3 regions of the Lysinibacillus sp. F12 genome follow, and region 3 is predicted to be linked to each of the others. Evidence: riboswitches for the same ligand, from Rfam matches in the RefSeq annotation. Region 3 holds a riboswitch; each other region holds the start of a gene.
The links. A riboswitch is a leader RNA that binds a small molecule or an ion and turns the genes downstream of it on or off. The one in region 3 is predicted to bind lysine.
Positions count from the first base shown of each region.

Region 1: it holds a riboswitch for lysine, as region 3 does, so the genes downstream of both, AC3CH7_RS12745 (aspartate kinase) here and AC3CH7_RS07340 (transporter substrate-binding domain-containing protein) in region 3, are expected to answer to the same signal.
Region 2: it holds a riboswitch for lysine, as region 3 does, so the genes downstream of both, AC3CH7_RS16430 (transporter substrate-binding domain-containing protein) here and AC3CH7_RS07340 (transporter substrate-binding domain-containing protein) in region 3, are expected to answer to the same signal.

Region 1 is NZ_JBYMLP010000002.1:1,142,214-1,144,486, forward strand. It holds gene AC3CH7_RS12740 (YslB family protein) at 1-83, shown strand, start outside; gene AC3CH7_RS12745 (aspartate kinase) at 174-1,400, opposite strand; lysine riboswitch at 1,532-1,710, opposite strand; gene uvrC (excinuclease ABC subunit UvrC) at 1,806-2,273, opposite strand, start outside.
Region 2 is NZ_JBYMLP010000003.1:488,348-490,620, reverse strand. It holds gene AC3CH7_RS16430 (transporter substrate-binding domain-containing protein) at 124-981, opposite strand; lysine riboswitch at 1,100-1,286, opposite strand; gene odhB (2-oxoglutarate dehydrogenase complex dihydrolipoyllysine-residue succinyltransferase) at 1,584-2,273, opposite strand, start outside.
Region 3 is NZ_JBYMLP010000002.1:52,640-54,912, reverse strand. It holds gene AC3CH7_RS07345 (amino acid ABC transporter permease) at 1-293, opposite strand, end outside; gene AC3CH7_RS07340 (transporter substrate-binding domain-containing protein) at 463-1,320, opposite strand; lysine riboswitch at 1,439-1,625, opposite strand; gene odhB (2-oxoglutarate dehydrogenase complex dihydrolipoyllysine-residue succinyltransferase) at 1,923-2,273, opposite strand, start outside.

The sequences.
Region 1 (2,273 bases), 1.1 Mb from region 3:
AACGTGAAAAGCAACATTACGTTATGTTTACAGTCAAATGGGACGTAAAGGAACGGATCATGCATACGATCCCAACAGAGTAACAAAAAAGGATTGTCTCCCCAATCAATAAACGGGATGACAATCCTTCCTTTTATTTCGGACAATGACAGAAAATGCTGTTTCTTCTATTATTATATGTAAAGAGCCTGCTCTAAATTAAATTCATCATGTAATGCATTTGCCGCACGAATCATTTCATCCTGCGGAACTACAACAGACACTTTAATTTCCGAGGTGCTGACCATCTTCACAGGGATATTTTCACGACGTAACCGGTCGAACATACGGGCAGCGACACCTGGATTAGAAACCATACCAGAGCCAACAATAGAAACTTTTGCTAATCCAATTTCGAAATCAGCAAAGCTAAAGCCAAGCGATACTTTACTGTCCTCTAAAACACGTAATGCTTCCGCAAATTCTTCTTTCAAAATTGAAAAGGACACAGTTGGTTTTAATCCATCAATAATGGCTTGAACAATAATATCCACGTTGATGCGATTTTCAGCAAGAGTTGAAAATATATCCGCTAATGAAGCACCCGAATATGCATCATAGCCAATTGTTAAACGAATAACATCTGATTCAAAGGCAACACCACGAACTATTAAATTTTTCTCCATCTCTACTTCCTCCTTCAATAAAGTACCTACTGACTCCACTAAACTAGAGCGTATGATAACTGGTATTTGAAACTTTTTAGCTAACTCAACTGCACGTGGATGTATGACCTGTGATCCTAAATGAGCTATCTCTAACATTTCATCATAGGAAATTTCCTGTAGTTTTTGTGCCTGTACAACAAAGCGTGGATCTGCTGTATACACACCGTCAACATTCGTATATATGTCTGTCCGCTCGGCATCTAATGCAACAGCAAGTGCGACGGCTGTCGTTTCGGTCCCACCTTTCCCAAGCGTTGTTATATTGTGGTCATTGTCAATGCCTTGATCTCCAGCAATAACGACGATTTGTCCTTGCATTAAATGTTCTTCGATACGACTAACATCGATATGATCTATCCGTGCATGACTATACATATGATCCGTGTAAATACCAGCCTGCCAGCCTGTTAATGACACCGCATTATAGCCAGCTTCTTGTAACGCAATGGCAAAGACTGAGCTTGATAGCTGAGAGCATGAAGACACAACTGCATCTAATTCACGTTTTGACACATCATCTGTGAAATGAAGTACGCTCATTTTCACGTCTTGTATCGTTTGTCTCATTGCAGCTACTACTACTACCACATCGAAACCTCTATCTTTTTCAGCAATCGCTTTTCGTACAGCCTCTTGAATTTGTTCGGGTGATGCTAATGCAGCCCCTCCAAATTTCATCACTATTCTAGACATTTCTTTTGTTCTCCTTTCCAGTCTGGTAATTCACCTAATATAAGGTGTAAAACAGCCTCTAGAAAACTAAAAGGCAGCCTTCACAAAACGTGAAAGCTGCCTCTAACATGTACAATAAATGAAACTTGCGCATGTGTGATAGCTCTCCGAAACTAGTAGAATCGACAGTCTTACATTTCTTAAATGCAAAACCAGTACAACAGTGGAAACAACATTACTGTACTTCGGCAAGCTCCCCTTTCACGCAATGTCTTAGGATTTGTTCATCCTCTATTGCGCTACTTTTGAATCTTGCACCTCTATCATCACCTTAAAAGTGAATGTATTAAATTTATGTTCGCCCTCATTAAAACAAGTGGGCTGTTAACATTGGACAACAATGTTATTTATAACCTTAGCATATGTCTATTCCTTTGACAATGACTCCTGCTGAAAATAGGCATAAATATGACTTGCTAAATTAGCTGGCATCCCGGCTTCCTGTAAAGCCAGCTCACTAGCCTCACGTATTTTCTTAACGGACCCAAAGTGTTTAAGTAGCTGCTGTTTTCGTTTTGGACCGACACCCTCAATTTGATCCAGCACAGATTGGATAGCATGCTTTTCATGCTGTTGACGTAAAAAGGTAATCGCAAAACGGTGGACTTCATCTTGAATTCGTTGTAATAAATAAAAACCGTCACTTGTACGTTTTAAGGCAATGACCTCGGGCGGATCACCAAACAATAGTTGCGATGTATTATGCTTGTCATCCTTTGCTAAACCAGCAATAGGTATAACAAGTCCTAGCTCATCCTCTAATACTTCTCGTGCTACTTCCATTTGACCTTTACCACCATCTATTAGCACTAAATCTGGTAGTGGAAGACCTTC
Region 2 (2,273 bases), on a different contig from region 3:
CCTAGCTTTTTCTACTAGTCTATGATTTATTTCGCTAGGACATTATCATTATGTAGAGAGGTTCTCATTTTAATAATGATGAAATGATAGTGCACGGACTAGCAACTAGTCCGTGCCATTTTTTTATTGTGCTGCTGGTTGCTGAGAAATAGCTTCTTCCATTATCGCTTGACGATCATCTTCAGAAATACCTTTTAGGATTTCATTGATTTTTTCTAGATTAGCATCATCTTTACGTAAGCCTACAGCAATCGAAGTATTTGAAAGATCTGTATCAAAGCCTTCTTCAAATGCTACGTATGTGAATTTATCGTTGGCAGCTGCCGCAGAAATTCCTTCAGGACGTTCGGCTACATATCCATCAATTTTGCCTGCCTCTAAAGCTACACGCATCGCTGGGAAGCTTTCCATTGCTGTTTGTTTATTGACACCTTTAATTTGATCAATCACATTGTAGTTGGAAGTATTCAGTTGTGATGTAATTTTTGCGCCAGAGAAATCTTGGATTGATTTGACACCTTCATATTTACTACCTTTTTTAATAACCATTACAAAATCAGAAGTATAGTAGTTTTCAGTAAAATCAATTGTTTTCTTACGTTCTTCTGTTGGCGACATTCCCGCGATGATTGCATCAATTTTATTAGATTGTAGCGCTGGTACTAAGCCGTCCCATTCCAATTTGACGATCACTAATTCTTTGCCTAAACCTTCAGCGATTTTTTTCGCCATTTGTACATCATAGCCACCTGCATACTCTGCGTTATCTGCAATTTTTACTGCTCCATTTGCATCGTTTTGCTGTGTCCAGTTGAATGGTGGGTAGCCCGCCTCCATTCCAATTCGGAATTCACCGCCGCCTTCTTCTTTATCTGCGCCAGCATCACCTGAACTACTTTCTTTTTTGTCACTAGTGCCACATGCAGCTAGCACAATTGCCGTCATGATAGAGATCATTACTAACAACCATTTTCTTTTCATGAAAAACTCCCCTTTTCTGTAAAAAAATAAGACAACTGTACGAAAAAAGACCTAAGTCTTGTGAACTTAGGTCTTACCTTTTATGACAGTTGCCCAAATCCTCACTAGTATTCCATGTTTCCGAGATAGCACAACCTAGTAAACCTGGAAATGAATTTACTAGGACAGTCCTGCACTTATTCACTGCAGACCCAGCATAAAAGTACGAGCTCCTTTTATACTTCGGCGATATTTCCTTCTTCATTGCGTCTTTGTTTGCTTGTACTCAACAATGAACTAATAAATACCGCGCCTCTACCTCACTGATGTTTGTTAGTGAGGTTTGTTTATTTAATTGATATTTAGATACTACTATAAAACTAGTATGTACGTCAAGAGAGTTTTATCATTTTTCTGACTAATGACAATATTAGGGTATTATGCTTGCCCTATCCATTATTAATCTACGTATTTTTATCCATATATCTGCTGGAAAACAACATATTTTTACTACCTATTCTTTTTATACTAAGTAAATAGTTTTGGATTATCAAAATTACTAATGACTTTAGTGATACAGAAGCCAAGAAAAAACCCTGCAAAGTTTGCAGGGTTTAAAGGAATTATGAATTTAATAATAAATCTTCAGGATTTTCGATTAACTCTTTAACTGTTTTTAAGAATCCTACAGAATCTTTTCCATCGATGATACGGTGATCGTAAGAAAGTGCTACATACATCATTGGACGGATTTGAACTTCACCATTTACTGCAACCGGACGGTTTACAATGGAGTGCATACCTAAAATACCAGCTTGCGTACCGTTCATAATTGGTGTTGACATTAATGAACCGAATACACCACCATTTGTGATTGTGAATGATCCACCAGCCATGTCATTTAAGCCTAATTTTTTATCACGAGCTTTTGTCGCTAAGTTAGCGATATCTTTTTCGATTTCTGCAAAGTTTTTGCTATTCGCATCGCGTACAACTGGTACTACTAAACCTTCTTCAGTTGATACTGCAATACCGATATCAAAGAAGTTATTTAAATGAATTTCATCGCCAGAGATTTGAGCGTTTACGTATGGGTATTTTTTCAGTGCTGCAACAACAGCTTTAGTGAAGAATGACATGAAACCAAGTTTGATGTCGTTTGCTTTCACAAACTCTTCTTGTTTACGTTTACGAAGTGCCATGATGTTTGTCATGTCAATTTCGTTGAATGTTGTTAACATTGCTGTTGATTGTTTAACTTCTAATAAACGTTTTGCAATTGTTTGACGACGACGGCTCATTTTTTCAATCGT
Region 3 (2,273 bases):
ATGTCTATGCCAAATGCGATATCTAATCCATAGTAGACAACCATAGCCTGTACAATCATTGGTGTACCACGGAAAAATTCAACATAGCATGTGAGTATAAAATTAATAAGCTTTAAGCTATAAAATTTCACACCTTTTTTACGAACTGGAATCGTATGCATAATTCCGATGAAAAATCCGATAAATGCACCAATAATTGTACTTATAGTCGAAATCAGTAACGTATAATACGCACCTCGTAAAAACATTTGCCAGTTGTTTTCAATAATTGAAAGTATCCATTCAAGACTCATGATGTTCCTCCTTACAATGTCATGTTGCTTGCTATCTTTTTCGTGCCCTAGCTTTTTCTACTAGTCTATGATTTATTTCGCTAGGACATTATCATTATGTAGAGAGGTTCTCATTTTAATAATGATGAAATGATAGTGCACGGACTAGCAACTAGTCCGTGCCATTTTTTTATTGTGCTGCTGGTTGCTGAGAAATAGCTTCTTCCATTATCGCTTGACGATCATCTTCAGAAATACCTTTTAGGATTTCATTGATTTTTTCTAGATTAGCATCATCTTTACGTAAGCCTACAGCAATCGAAGTATTTGAAAGATCTGTATCAAAGCCTTCTTCAAATGCTACGTATGTGAATTTATCGTTGGCAGCTGCCGCAGAAATTCCTTCAGGACGTTCGGCTACATATCCATCAATTTTGCCTGCCTCTAAAGCTACACGCATCGCTGGGAAGCTTTCCATTGCTGTTTGTTTATTGACACCTTTAATTTGATCAATCACATTGTAGTTGGAAGTATTCAGTTGTGATGTAATTTTTGCGCCAGAGAAATCTTGGATTGATTTGACACCTTCATATTTACTACCTTTTTTAATAACCATTACAAAATCAGAAGTATAGTAGTTTTCAGTAAAATCAATTGTTTTCTTACGTTCTTCTGTTGGCGACATTCCCGCGATGATTGCATCAATTTTATTAGATTGTAGCGCTGGTACTAAGCCGTCCCATTCCAATTTGACGATCACTAATTCTTTGCCTAAACCTTCAGCGATTTTTTTCGCCATTTGTACATCATAGCCACCTGCATACTCTGCGTTATCTGCAATTTTTACTGCTCCATTTGCATCGTTTTGCTGTGTCCAGTTGAATGGTGGGTAGCCCGCCTCCATTCCAATTCGGAATTCACCGCCGCCTTCTTCTTTATCTGCGCCAGCATCACCTGAACTACTTTCTTTTTTGTCACTAGTGCCACATGCAGCTAGCACAATTGCCGTCATGATAGAGATCATTACTAACAACCATTTTCTTTTCATGAAAAACTCCCCTTTTCTGTAAAAAAATAAGACAACTGTACGAAAAAAGACCTAAGTCTTGTGAACTTAGGTCTTACCTTTTATGACAGTTGCCCAAATCCTCACTAGTATTCCATGTTTCCGAGATAGCACAACCTAGTAAACCTGGAAATGAATTTACTAGGACAGTCCTGCACTTATTCACTGCAGACCCAGCATAAAAGTACGAGCTCCTTTTATACTTCGGCGATATTTCCTTCTTCATTGCGTCTTTGTTTGCTTGTACTCAACAATGAACTAATAAATACCGCGCCTCTACCTCACTGATGTTTGTTAGTGAGGTTTGTTTATTTAATTGATATTTAGATACTACTATAAAACTAGTATGTACGTCAAGAGAGTTTTATCATTTTTCTGACTAATGACAATATTAGGGTATTATGCTTGCCCTATCCATTATTAATCTACGTATTTTTATCCATATATCTGCTGGAAAACAACATATTTTTACTACCTATTCTTTTTATACTAAGTAAATAGTTTTGGATTATCAAAATTACTAATGACTTTAGTGATACAGAAGCCAAGAAAAAACCCTGCAAAGTTTGCAGGGTTTAAAGGAATTATGAATTTAATAATAAATCTTCAGGATTTTCGATTAACTCTTTAACTGTTTTTAAGAATCCTACAGAATCTTTTCCATCGATGATACGGTGATCGTAAGAAAGTGCTACATACATCATTGGACGGATTTGAACTTCACCATTTACTGCAACCGGACGGTTTACAATGGAGTGCATACCTAAAATACCAGCTTGCGTACCGTTCATAATTGGTGTTGACATTAATGAACCGAATACACCACCATTTGTGATTGTGAATGATCCACCAGCCATGTCATTTAAGCCTAATTTTTTATCACGAGCTTTTGTCGCTAAGTTAGCGATATCTTTTTCGATTTCTGCAAAGTTTTT